3 regions of the Enterobacter cloacae complex sp. genome follow, and region 3 is predicted to be linked to each of the others. Evidence: predicted binding sites of a transcription regulator. Region 3 holds the regulator's gene; each other region holds the start of a gene.
What was found. The regulator PurR, encoded in region 3, represses purine synthesis genes. The targets are predictions, from matches to a motif close to CANGCAAACGTTTGCNTG.
Positions count from the first base shown of each region.

Region 1: a site for PurR is predicted at 1,722-1,739, ahead of raiA (ribosome-associated translation inhibitor RaiA). Genes of this name have one in related genera too.
Region 2: a site for PurR is predicted at 2,253-2,270, ahead of DBR02_RS15675 (nucleoside-specific channel-forming protein Tsx). Genes of this name have one in related genera too.

Region 1 covers NZ_LT991957.1:836,806-840,964, reverse strand. The annotation lists gene pheA (bifunctional chorismate mutase/prephenate dehydratase) at 1-1,023, opposite strand, end outside; Phe leader region at 1,054-1,179, opposite strand; gene pheL (pheA operon leader peptide PheL) at 1,131-1,178, opposite strand; gene raiA (ribosome-associated translation inhibitor RaiA) at 1,283-1,624, opposite strand; gene bamD (outer membrane protein assembly factor BamD) at 1,892-2,629, opposite strand; gene rluD (23S rRNA pseudouridine(1911/1915/1917) synthase RluD) at 2,761-3,741, shown strand; gene yfiH (purine nucleoside phosphorylase YfiH) at 3,738-4,159, shown strand, end outside.
Region 2 covers NZ_LT991957.1:3,171,769-3,175,927, forward strand. The annotation lists gene DBR02_RS15665 (VOC family protein) at 85-450, shown strand; gene DBR02_RS15670 (helix-turn-helix transcriptional regulator) at 461-1,141, shown strand; gene DBR02_RS15675 (nucleoside-specific channel-forming protein Tsx) at 1,230-2,114, opposite strand; gene DBR02_RS15680 (DUF3251 domain-containing protein) at 2,383-2,922, opposite strand; gene nrdR (transcriptional regulator NrdR) at 3,075-3,524, shown strand; gene ribD (bifunctional diaminohydroxyphosphoribosylaminopyrimidine deaminase/5-amino-6-(5-phosphoribosylamino)uracil reductase RibD) at 3,529-4,159, shown strand, end outside.
Region 3 covers NZ_LT991957.1:4,045,754-4,049,912, forward strand. The annotation lists gene punC (purine nucleoside transporter PunC) at 1-538, opposite strand, end outside; gene punR (DNA-binding transcriptional activator PunR) at 652-1,563, shown strand; gene purR (HTH-type transcriptional repressor PurR) at 1,581-2,606, opposite strand; gene cydH (cytochrome bd-I oxidase subunit CydH) at 2,904-2,993, shown strand; gene DBR02_RS19965 (MFS transporter) at 3,155-4,159, shown strand, end outside.

The sequences.
Region 1 (4,159 bases), 3.2 Mb from region 3:
CATCTCTTCCCACGGATTGCCGTGGATTGGGCGGGACTCCAGCTTCGTCATGATCAGGTTGTGATTACGCAGCACCAGCAGCGCTTCAACCAGCGCGCCCGCCTGCTGTCCGGTCGCCATCAGCAGGGTGGTTTTCGCCGGTACCTGATCGGACACGTTGATGGCCTTGCGGGCCAGAACCACGAAACGGGTGATATTCTGCGTCTGGTTAGCCAGATTGCGCTCCAGCACCTGTAAGCCATACAGCGCGCCGCCCGCTTCGCTACCGAGTGCCGCGACGGCAGGGGAGTTTGCCTGCGCCACTTTTTCCATCGCCGCCGAGGTGCTCTCGGTGTACTCAATTTTCCAGTGCGGATAACGGTTCAGGAACTGGCTGCACTGCTGGAACGGCTGCGGGTGGCTGTAAACCGTTTCGATCTGACTCAGGTCCGTTGAGCCAGCGACCAGCACGCAGTGATCGATAGGGATAGTCAGCTCACCGACCAGCGACAGGCTGGTGTGCTGGAGCAGATCGTAAACATCGTTGATGGCGCCGGAACTGGTGTTCTCGATAGGCACCACGGCGTAATCCGCCTGGCCGGTTTCGACCTGGTTGAAAATGTCTGCAAATTTCGCACAACCACTCTCAATAAACTCTTCGAAATGGCGGGCGGCGTACTGGCGAGCCGCCAGGTGAGAATAGGAGCCTTTCGGGCCGAGAAATGCGATGCGCGCAGAGTGCGGGTTAGTTTTGTTCAGATGCTGCTGGAGCAAGGCTTGCTGCGTCAGAACGGAATCTTCGATGATGAGCTGGAAAAGGCGGGTGATGTAGTGGGCATCCAGATGATGCGCTTTACCGAGCTGAATCAACCGTTCCAGTAAATCACGTTCGCGATCGATATCGCGTACCGGCCGATGGGAATCCAGCTTGGCTTTGCCCACTTCAACGGCGAGGGCGCGGCGTTCTGCCAGCAGAGCCAGTAATTTTTCATCGAGAGCGCTGATCTTTACGCGCAAATCCAGGAGCGGGTTTTCCGGTGTCATAGTGTTGTCTGTCTCAATTTATCGTTATCAATAAAAAAGGCCTCCCGGTGTGGGAGGCCTTGTTGTTCGTCTTCGCATTCTTTATCACACGACGAAACGCCTCCCGGTCAGGGGAAGGTAAAAAAGAATGCGAAGAAAAACGGCGTCTGTTTCATAAGGTCGTCCTGAAATTGATAGGTTAAAGTACCTGTACTGTTTTGATCCTGTCAATAAAAAACGCGCCCGGAGGCGCGTTGTCGGTACACTCAATTTTAGAGGATTACTCTTCTTCAACTTCTTCCGCGAAGCTGGCGTCTTTCACCGACGTTGTGGCGCGACGGGCTTCACCTTTGTGTTGCACTTTATTGAGCTGCCGTTCCAGCTTGTTGATCAAATCGTTAATTGCGGTGTACATATCCTCGTGTTTTGCGCTGGCGACCAGATGGCCGTTTGGAGTATTGATAGTTGCATCAGCGATGAAACCCTGCGGCTCCTTGGACAGGATGATATGTGGGTTAATCAAATGTGTTTGCCATTTATCCAGTTTGGCGAGACGGTCTGCGACGTGCTGGCGGATTGCCGGAGTAATTTCCATTTGTTTACTGGTAATGTTCATTGTCATAAATTTTACCTCTTGTCTTTCCGTCTTGGTGATTCCAGCATACCCGACCTAATGTCAAAATGTGTGATTTAGATCACGTTATTTTGTCGGTTTTTGTCAGGGAATCTTTTTTGTGAGGCAGGGCAGGAAGAGGTGAGATTTACCTTGTCGAAGCCAGCAATTGCGGTCATAGTTGACTGGATGTGTTGAGGCTAAACCGCTTCAGCGGGAGTCTGAATGAATGAAAAAACGGCAGCCTGCGGGCTGCCGTTTTACGTTGTAGCGGTATCAGGTATTGCTGCTGTTCGCGGCAATAATTTTCGCCACTTTGTCAGCCTGAGCCGTCATCTGCATCTGGCGATAAGCATTCTCCATCAGCTTCAGGCCATCACGCGTCGCCTGTGTATCCGGATAATCACGTAGCATGCCTTCTACACGATTAACCACGGCAACCCATGCGCCGCGACGGGTGTAGTATTCCGCAACGGAGTACTCGTATTTCGCCAGACGATTTTTCAGGAACACCAGACGCTTAGTGGCATCGGTAATGTACTGGCTGTTCGGGTAGCTACGCACCAGTTTGGAGAAGTCATTGAAAGCATCACGCGCATGTTGCGGGTCACGGTCAGAGCGATCCACCCCGAAGAAGCCCTGCAATGCACTGTCATCCAGCGCCATGTTAGTCAGGCCGCGCATGTACATCACGTAATCGATGTTAGGATGGGTAGGGTTCAGACGCATGAAACGATCGATGGTTGCCTGAGCCAGCGGCAGATCGGCGTTTTTGTAGTAGGCGTAGATAAGATCTAACTGTACCTGCTGCGAATACGGACCAAACGGATAGCGATTATCCAACGCTTCCAGTTGCGTTATCGCCTGTTTCCAGTTACCGTCCTGCAACTTTTGTTGTGCAGTCGCATAGATTTCATTCGGCGGATTGTCAGGGACCTGTTCATTCGAACCGGAGCAGCCCACCAAAGCCAGGCTCAACGTGGCCGCTGCCACCAGATATTTCATGCGCGTCATGACGTTTTGACTTTCCTCAAATGTTTGTCCGGGAGAAACTCAGTTCCTGCTCCCGATTAAGACCAGCTACAATAGCACACTATATTAAACGGCAAAGCCGTAAAACCCAACGTTAAACGAAGAAGCAGTTTATGGCACAACGAGTAGAACTCACCGCAACAGTCTCCGAAAATCAGCTCGGTCAACGCTTAGATCAGGCTTTGGCCGAATTGTTCCCTGATTATTCGCGTTCACGCATAAAAGAATGGATCCTTGACCAGCGCGTGCTGGTAAACGGCAAGATCTGGGACAAACCTAAAGAGAAAGTGTTTGGTGGGGAAGCTGTCGCCATCAATGCTGAAATCGAAGAGGAAATTCGCTTCGAGCCGCAGGATATCCCCCTGGAGATCGTCTACGAAGATGACGATATTCTGGTCATCAACAAGCCGCGCGATTTTGTTGTTCATCCGGGCGCGGGCAATCCTGACGGTACGGTTCTTAACGCACTCCTTCATTATTATCCGCCGATTGCTGACGTACCGCGTGCCGGTATCGTTCACCGTCTGGATAAAGACACTACGGGTCTGATGGTGGTGGCGAAGACGATTCCCGCGCAGACTCGCCTGGTGGAATCTTTACAGCTGCGCGAAATCACGCGTGAGTATGAGGCGGTGGCCATTGGTCATATGACCTCTGGCGGCACGGTGGAAGAGCCGATTAGCCGCCACCCAACCAAACGCACGCATATGTCCGTGCACCCGATGGGTAAACCGGCGGTGACCCACTACCGCATCATGGAGCATTTCCGCATTCATACGCGCCTGCGTCTGCGTCTGGAAACCGGGCGTACCCACCAGATCCGCGTGCACATGGCGCATATTACCCATCCGCTGGTGGGTGACCCGGTTTACGGCGGTCGTCCGCGTCCACCAAAAGGGGCGTCGGATGAATTCATCTCCGTGCTGCGTAAATTCGATCGTCAGGCGCTGCATGCGACGATGCTGCGTCTTTACCACCCCATTACCGGAATTCAGATGGAATGGCATGCGCCGATCCCACAGGATATGGTGGAACTTATCGACGCGATGCGCGCAGATTTCGAAGAACATAAGGATCACGTGGACTGGTTATGACCAAGCTGATTGTCCCGGAGTGGCCGCTGCCTGAAGGCGTGGCCGCCTGTAGTTCGACCCGTATCGGTGGCGTGAGCCAGGGCGCATGGGAGTCTCTGAACCTCGGCGCGCACTGTGGCGATAACCCGGAACACGTCGAAGAGAACCGTAAGCGCCTTTTTGCTGCGGGATACCTTCCTTCAAAACCGGTCTGGCTTGAGCAGGTGCATGGTAAAGCGGTGCTGACGCTGTCGGGTGAGCCTTACGCGTCTAAACGCGCCGATGCCTCGTACAGCAATACGCCGGGAACGGTTTGCGCGGTGATGACCGCCGATTGCCTGCCTGTGCTGTTCTGCAATCAGGCGGGAACTGAAGTGGCTGCTGCCCATGCCGGATGGCGCGGGCTGTGCGAAGGCGTGCTGGAAGAGACCGTCGCCTG
Region 2 (4,159 bases), 870 kb from region 3:
CATCTCACAAACACTCCTGACAGTATGCTGTCAGGAGCCCTGTCGTAGACTCCTTCTCAACCCTAACAACAGGCAGGAGGACGTATGAAAAGTGTTATTAACTGGTTTGAAATTCCGGTCGCCAATATGGATCGCGCCATCAAATTTTATGAGTCGGTGATGCAGGTCGCGCTGCGGCGCGAGAAGATGGACGTGGCTGATCTGGCGATTTTCCCGCACGAGGATCCGGCCACCGGCGGCGCGCTGGCGAAATTTGACGGCGTTACACCGTCTTCGCAGGGCGCTATTATTTACCTGCATACTGCCAATCTGGCGGCCACGCTCGATCGTATTGCTTCTGCGGGCGGTGAGTGCGTGTTTGGCCCGCTGGAACTGCCGCAAGGCATTGGCACTATAGCCCTGTTTGCCGACAGCGAAGGTAATCGCGTCGGCCTCCATCAACCGGTATGAGAGTAAACCGATGACCCGACGCGCTGACCGTTTGTTCCAGATTGTGCAGATCCTTCGGGGCAGACGTCTGACAACGGCAGCGCATCTGGCGGAAAGGCTTGGCGTGTCCGAGCGCACGGTGTACCGCGATATCCGCGACCTGTCGCTTTCCGGCGTGCCGGTGGAAGGCGAGGCGGGAAGCGGATATCGGCTGATGTCGGGTTTTGATTTACTCCCGCTGATGCTGACCAACAAAGAGTCCGAGGCGCTGATGGTGGCGATTCGCCTGCTCAAAACCTGGGGCGGGGAATCGCTGTCGCGCGAGCTGGAGTCGGCCCAGGAAAAAGTGCTGGCGATCCTGTCAGAAGAGAGCCGCCGCAAAGCTGAGCAGACGCGGATTTACGCGCCGGATATTGCCCTTCAGCCACATTCCCGTAGTGGTTTCGACGTGATCCATCAGGCGATTTCCGCACAGCGCGTGCTGGCACTGCATTATCGTGATGAGGCTGGGCAGCTCTCAAAGCGCGAGGTTCAGCCGCTGGGCTTGTTCTTCTGGGGAGAGCGCTGGCTGCTGGCGGCGTGGTGTGAACGGCGCGATGACTATCGCTGTTTCCGGCTCGACCGATGCCTCAATATTGTTCAGACGGAGAGGCGGTTTAGCGAAAGTGCGGGCAGGTCATTGGCAGATTTTTTACGCAAGGTGAGGCAGTAAAAAGCCGGGTGGCGGCTACGCCTTACCCGGCCTATATTCGGATCGTAGGCCCGGTAAGCGTAGCGCCACCGGGCGGAATCCGCACTGATTAGAAGTTGTAACCCACCACCAGGTAACCACCCCAACCGGTAGAACGCACGCTGAAGTCGCCGTTGCCGAAGTTCAGGCTGGCGTCGTCGTTCCACTGACCACCGTTGTGCCAGTAACGCGCAACAACAGAGTAGTGCCAGTGATCGTAGTTCAGCGCCAGGATGTGGCTGGAGGCGATGGAGTCATTGGTGCGCGCCTTCTTGCCGTTCAGATCACGGAAGTCGTTGTCGCCCAGGTCTGAACCCCAGTCAAAGTTGGTGAAGCCGATGTAGCTCAGGTTACCGCCCCACAGCTGGGTGATTGGCACAAAGTATTTCACTTTGAAACGGTAGCCGTCCCATTCGTTTTCGTTCGCGGCACCGTAGTTCTGCCACTGGTATTTTGCATACACGTTCATGGACAGGCTCATTGGCAGGCCAGTCTCAATGTCGGTGCCCAGACCCATATACCAGGTGCTCTGACGACCGGACTTGTTGCGGCCCATGTCGTAGATGTAGTTGTTTGCGAAATACCACTCTTTGAACGGACCAAACGCCAGGCTGGTGCCGGTCAGCTTGTCGATGGAGAAGCGCGGCTCGATCTCCATGAACAGAGGGGAACCATGGTTCCAGATACCTTTCGCGTCGGTGTTACCACCGAAGAAGACCGGTGCATCCATGTAGCCGTAGAAATCAAACCAGTCTTTTTTAGCGAACGCTTCGTACTCAAGGTAGGTATCGTTACGGATCTGCGGTCCGAAACGGGTGTGGTAACTGCCCACAACGTTAACGCTCTGATGCCACCAGTCAGAAACATATTCTGGCTTGGTATTCTCCGCAGCGTTAGCCGTGAAAGAGGAGGAGAGTGCCAGAACTGCACCGGCTGCGAGTAATGTTTTTTTCATAATCATGCCACTGATTGAAATTCCCTTCCGGGAGTGAAAAATGCGCGAATTGCGTTTCTAAATATTTCGTGTTTCTGCGGAGCCTATTATAGGAATCCTTGCTCACAAAAATATGTGGTGTTTCACATATCTCTCACATACGTAATCGATTGCGTTCACGTTTGCGTACTTTAGACGGGCAGGATTGTAGCGGCAATCATTTATGTTGCCAATCCATACGAAATGTAAATGTTAGCGGAGTGACATTTCACTCCGCTAGAAGGGGAGGTTATTGCGCGGCGGGTTGAATGTCGTGAATGCGGATAAAGCCTAACTGTTCCGGCGTCAGGCCGCTCAGCTGAACCGGGATGTCCACGTCGCTTGGTGCCAGCGTGCTGGCGGGGGCGGTGAAAAGCTGGTTCTTCACGTTCACTTCCTGATAGTTCTCGGTAGTGCCCTGGATCTGTCCCCACTCGACGGTGCCGGTAAAGGCCGGAAGCGGATCGTTGGACTCACCCTGGATACGCAATGTTGCGCGCGTACCATCCGCATTGGCAGCAACATTCACCAGAGACATTTTTAACATGCCAATCTGGCTGTTGAGTCGGGCAGGCGTATTAGCCCCTGGCAACAGATAAACGCCATTGCTGGATTTGGCATTCAGCGCGTTCTGCTGGGTGATCTTCACGGTTTCCTGGTTAAGTTTGTTCATCGCCACGTTGAGCGTATTCACGCTTTGTTTCATCTCGCGGACTTCACTTTGCTGTGCGCAGGCGCTGAGCGTGAACAGGCTCCCCACCAGCACGATTTTCAGGTAACGTCTTGTCATTGCGTTTAATTCCTTGAAATCACAGAGTGCTGCAATGGTAGACAGGATAGTGCCGCCAGGCATAGATCCTTTGTCTCAAAAAGCTCTTCCTTTGTTGTCGGGCCAGTTCAGGGTAAAATAGAAATCAGTTAACCAGATAACAGGGACATCGTATGCATTGCCCATTTTGCTCCGCCGTGGATACCAAAGTCATCGACTCACGTCTTGTAGGCGAAGGGTCTTCCGTGCGCCGTCGCCGGCAGTGTCTGGTGTGCAACGAGCGTTTTACCACCTTCGAGGTGGCAGAGCTGGTCATGCCGCGCGTGGTAAAAAGTAACGATGTGCGCGAACCGTTCAATGAAGAAAAACTGCGCAGCGGGATGCTAAAGGCGCTGGAAAAACGGCCCGTCAGCTCCGATGACGTCGAAATGGCGTTAAACCACATTAAATCTTATCTGCGCGGGTTAGGCGAGCGCGAAGTGCCGAGCAAAATGATTGGTAATCTGGTGATGGAACAGCTGAAAAAGCTCGATAAAGTCGCCTACATTCGCTTCGCCTCCGTTTACCGCAGCTTTGAAGACATCAAAGAGTTTGGCGAAGAGATCGCCCGCTTACAGGATTAAGCCCATGCACGACGAGATGTACATGGCGCGAGCCATGAAGCTGGCGCAGCGCGGTCGGTTTACCACTCACCCTAACCCCAACGTCGGGTGCGTCATTGTTAAAGATGGCGAGATTGTGGGGGAAGGTTTTCACTACCGCGCAGGCGAGCCACATGCTGAAGTGCATGCCTTGCGTATGGCGGGGGAGAAAGCGCGAGGCGCGACGGCCTACGTGACGCTGGAGCCATGCAGCCACCACGGGCGCACGCCGCCGTGCTGTGAAGCGCTGATTGCGGCAGGGGTTTCGCGCGTGGTCGCCGCTATGCAGGATCCTAACCCGCAGGTGGCGGGCCGCGGCCTTTATCGTCTGCAACAGGAAGGGATCGACGTCAGCCACGGCCTGATGATGCAGGATGCGGAAGCCATCAACAAAGGCTTCCTGAAACGCATGCGCACCGGCTTCCCGTTTATTCAGCTTAAGCTGGGTGCCTCACTGGATGGCCGCACGGCGATGGCCAACGGCGAGAGCCAGTGGATCACGTCCCCGCAGGCAAGGCGCGATGTGCAACGTCTGCGCGCGCAAAGCCATGCTATTCTCACCAGCAGTGAAACGGTGCTGGCTGACGATCCGGCGATGACCGTGCGCTGGGATGAGC
Region 3 (4,159 bases):
GCCCGAACGCGGGCAGCATCAGCACCAGCGTGATGGCAAACAGCGTGGCGAAAATGGCCTGCCAGTCGAAATGCGCCAGGATCCAGCTGCCCAGCAGCGGGGCGAGCGCCGGCGACAGGCCGACCAGCGGCATAATGGTGGCGAAAATGCGGTTAGTGCGCGAAGCCGGATAATAATCGGTTACCAGCGCCTGCCAGGTGACCGCTGCGGCACAGACGCCGACGGCCTGGATGAAGCGCAGCACGAGGAGCCAGGCGGCATCGCGGACCCACAGCATGCCCAGACAGCCTACGGCAAAAATTGCCAGTCCCAGCAACAGGACGGGTTTACGGCCAAAACGATCCGAGAGCGGCCCCCAGAGCAGTTGCGCCAAGGCAAAGCCTGCGAGGAACAAACTCAGGCTGGCGCTGATGGCGGCGGCAGGGGTTTGCAAATCTTCCTGCATCGCGGCGAACGCGGGCAGATACATATCGGTCGCCAAAAAGCCCAGCACGCTTAAGCCGCCGAGCCAGACTAAAAATCCTTTCCTGGGTTGCACTGTTTATTCTCCTGAGGAGGCAGGTGTACGTTGGCGCAGAGTGTAGGAGGTGCAAAGCAGCTTGTGAAACGCTAATATTTGGCGGGTGAATTCAAAAATTTTGCAGGCAAAAGATGTGGTCAGATTATTCTCTTGAAGTGGTCGATGCCGTGGCGCGTAACGGCAGCTTTACCGGTGCCGCCCAGGAGCTGCATCGCGTTCCCTCGGCCATCAGCTATACGGTGCGTCAGCTGGAAGCGTGGCTGGCGGTCCCGCTGTTTGAGCGGCGCCATCGCGACGTGGAGCTCACGCCGGCCGGCGCGTGGTTTTTGAAAGAGGGGCGGTCTGTTATCAAAAAAATGCAGATCACCCGCGAGCAGTGCCAGCAGATCGCCAACGGCTGGCGCGGTCATCTTTCCATCGCGGTGGATAACATCGTTAAGCCGGAACGCACCCGGCAGATGATCGTCGATTTCTATCGTCATTTCTCCGACGTCGAACTGCGCGTTTCACAGGAGGTGTTTAACGGCGTCTGGGATGCGCTGGCGGACGGCAGGGCAGAGATGGCGATTGGCGCCACCCAGGCGATCCCGGTTGGGGGGCGCTACGCGTTTCGCGACATGGGCATGCTGAGCTGGACCTGCGTGGTCGCGCGCGATCATCCGCTGGCGGCGCTGGAAGGGCCGCTGAGCGATGACACCTTACGCAACTGGCCCTCGCTGGTGCTGGAAGATACGTCCCGTTCGCTGCCGAAGCGCATTACCTGGCTGCTGGATAATCAGCGCCGCGTGGTCGCGCCGGACTGGGAGTCGTCAGCCACCTGCCTGAGCGCGGGGCTGTGCGTTGGCATGGTGCCGGTGCATTTTGCGCGTCCGCGCATTGACGCGGGGGAGTGGGTGGCTCTGACGCTGGAAAATCCCTTCCCGGACGCCGCGTGCTGTCTGACGTGGCAGCAAAACGACGTATCGCCCGCCATGGCCTGGCTGCTGGATTATTTGGGAGACAGCGAAACGCTGAACCGGGAGTGGTTACGGGGACCAGCGTAGCTGGCCCCGTAAAAGGATTAACGACGGTAGTCGCGGAACGGACCGTCCGCAACGGAACGGCGTTCAATCAGGCGCGGGTGCACTTCAATGGACTGGGACTGTTCACGCTTGTTGACGATCCTGTCCATCAGCATATTGAAGGCGGTTTCACCCAGCGAATCTTTCGGCTGGTGAATGGTGGTCAGCGCCGGCGTAAAGAAGCGGGCGTTGCGCACGTTATCATAGCCGATCACCGAGATATCCTGCGGGACGCGCAGGCCGAGTTCATCTGCCGCACAGAGGGCGCCCATGGCCATGATATCGCCGCCGCAGAACACAGCGGTAGGGCGATGCGGCTGGGAGACGATCTGCTGCATGGCGCGATAGCCCGACTCCGGCTCGAAATCGCCCTGAACAATCCAGTTTTCCGGCACGGTAATCAGCGCCTCTTCCATCGCCTTCATGAAACCGGCCAGGCGGCCAGCACCGGTGTTACGCTCCAGCGGGCCCGGGATCACGCCAATTTCACGGTGACCGCGTTCCACCAGGTAACGCCCCGCCATGTAGCCGCCTTCAAAAGCGTTATCGATAACGGAGTCGGTGAAGTCGGCGCGCGCTTCGCCCCAGTCCATCACCACCATCGGAATGTGGCGATACTCTTCCAGCATGGAAAGGACCGACTCTGGGTATTCAGAACACATCACCAGCAGGCCGTCGACGCGCTTTTGCGCCATCATCGACAGATAAGCGCGCTGTTTCTCAATGTTGTTCCACGCGTTGCCCAGAATCAGGGTATAGCCCTTCTGGAAGCAGTTTTTTTCAACGGCTTCGATAATTTCAGCAAAGTAGGCCGCTTCACTGCTGGTGGCCAGCAGGCCAATCGATTTGGTGTGATTAACCTTCAGGCTACGCGCGACCGCACTAGGCGAGTAGTGAAGTTCTTTGATCGCTGCCCAGACGGCATTGCGCGTCTCTTCAGCGACAAAACGCGTTTTGTTAATAACATGTGATACGGTTGTGGTGGAAACGTTTGCGCGTTTTGCTACGTCTTTAATTGTTGCCATTAAATGTCACTCCAGACCATATCCTAAGCTCCTGAAACCATTGAAGGTAAACGTTTGCCTTCTCTCACCCTTATTACGCAATCTTGAGTTGCGACACGCCGGGAAAACGACACAGGACGTCAGGAGGGGGTCAGTGGCCGGTACGCTAATAAATTTAGCGTGGAATTTTGTCCTATCTTGATGAAAAGGGGAAGAGGTAAAGTGGATATCCGCTTAAATCCTGGAAGATTTTTGACCTGAACTGTGTAAAAATGAGCAGGCTCACTTTTCGTAGGGTGAATAAAAGGAGAAAAATTGATGAGTACCGATCTGAAGTTTTCGCTGTTTACCACCATTGTTGTTCTTGCCCTGATTGTTGCGGGTGGTTTAACCGCTGCGCTGCACTGATTTAGATGGAGGGAGAATTTTCTCCCTCGCTTGCCGCTATTGTTATCTTTCCGGCAAAAATCTTTTGCCAAAATGTTAACTTCTCATTTTTTGTGATTGATGTCATGCTTTTGACTTCTTAATTCTGTGCCGGGTAACGGCACGGTATCCGGAGTTTATTCATGAAAATCAATTTTCCCCTGCTGGCCCTGGCGATTGGCGCCTTTGGGATTGGCACCACTGAATTCTCCCCGATGGGGTTATTGCCTGTTATCGCCCGGGGCGTGGATGTCTCTATCCCTGCGGCCGGTATGTTGATTAGCGCCTACGCGATCGGCGTGATGGTGGGCGCGCCGCTGATGACGCTGCTGCTTTCGCACCGCGCGCGCCGCAATGCGCTGATTTTCCTGATGGCGATTTTCACCCTGGGCAACGTGCTTTCCGCGATTTCGCCGGATTACACCACCCTGATGCTTTCCCGTATTCTGACCAGCCTGAACCATGGCGCCTTCTTCGGGCTGGGCTCGGTTGTTGCCGCCAGCGTGGTGCCAAAACATAAGCAGGCCAGCGCGGTAGCCACCATGTTTATGGGGCTGACCATCGCCAATATCGGCGGTGTTCCCGCCGCCACCTGGCTGGGAGAAGCTATCGGCTGGCGTATGTCTTTCCTCGCAACCGCCGGACTGGGCGTGGTCGCGATGGTCGCGCTGTTCTTCTCACTGCCGAAAGGAAGTGCGGGAGAACGTCCGGAAGTACGTAAAGAGCTGGCGGTGCTGATGCGTCCCCAGGTGCTTTCCGCGCTGCTCACCACGGTACTGGGGGCGGGGGCGATGTTTACGCTCTACACCTATATCTCCCCGGTGCTGCACGACATTACCCATGCAACGCCACTCTTTGTTACCGCGATGCTGGTGCTGATTGGTGTCGGGTTCTCGATTGGCAACTATCTCGGCGGCAAATTTGCCGACCGCTCCGTGAGTGGGACGCTGAAAGGCTTCTTAACGCTGCTGATCGTCATCATGGTGGCGATCCCGTGGCTGGCGCGTAACGAAGTGGGCGCCGCGGTTGCCATGTTGGTGTGGGGCGCCGCAACCTTTGCCGTGGTGCCGCCGTTGCAGATGCGCGTGATGCGTGTTGCGCATGAGGCGCCGGGGCTCTCATCGTCCGTGAATATCGGTGCGTTTAAC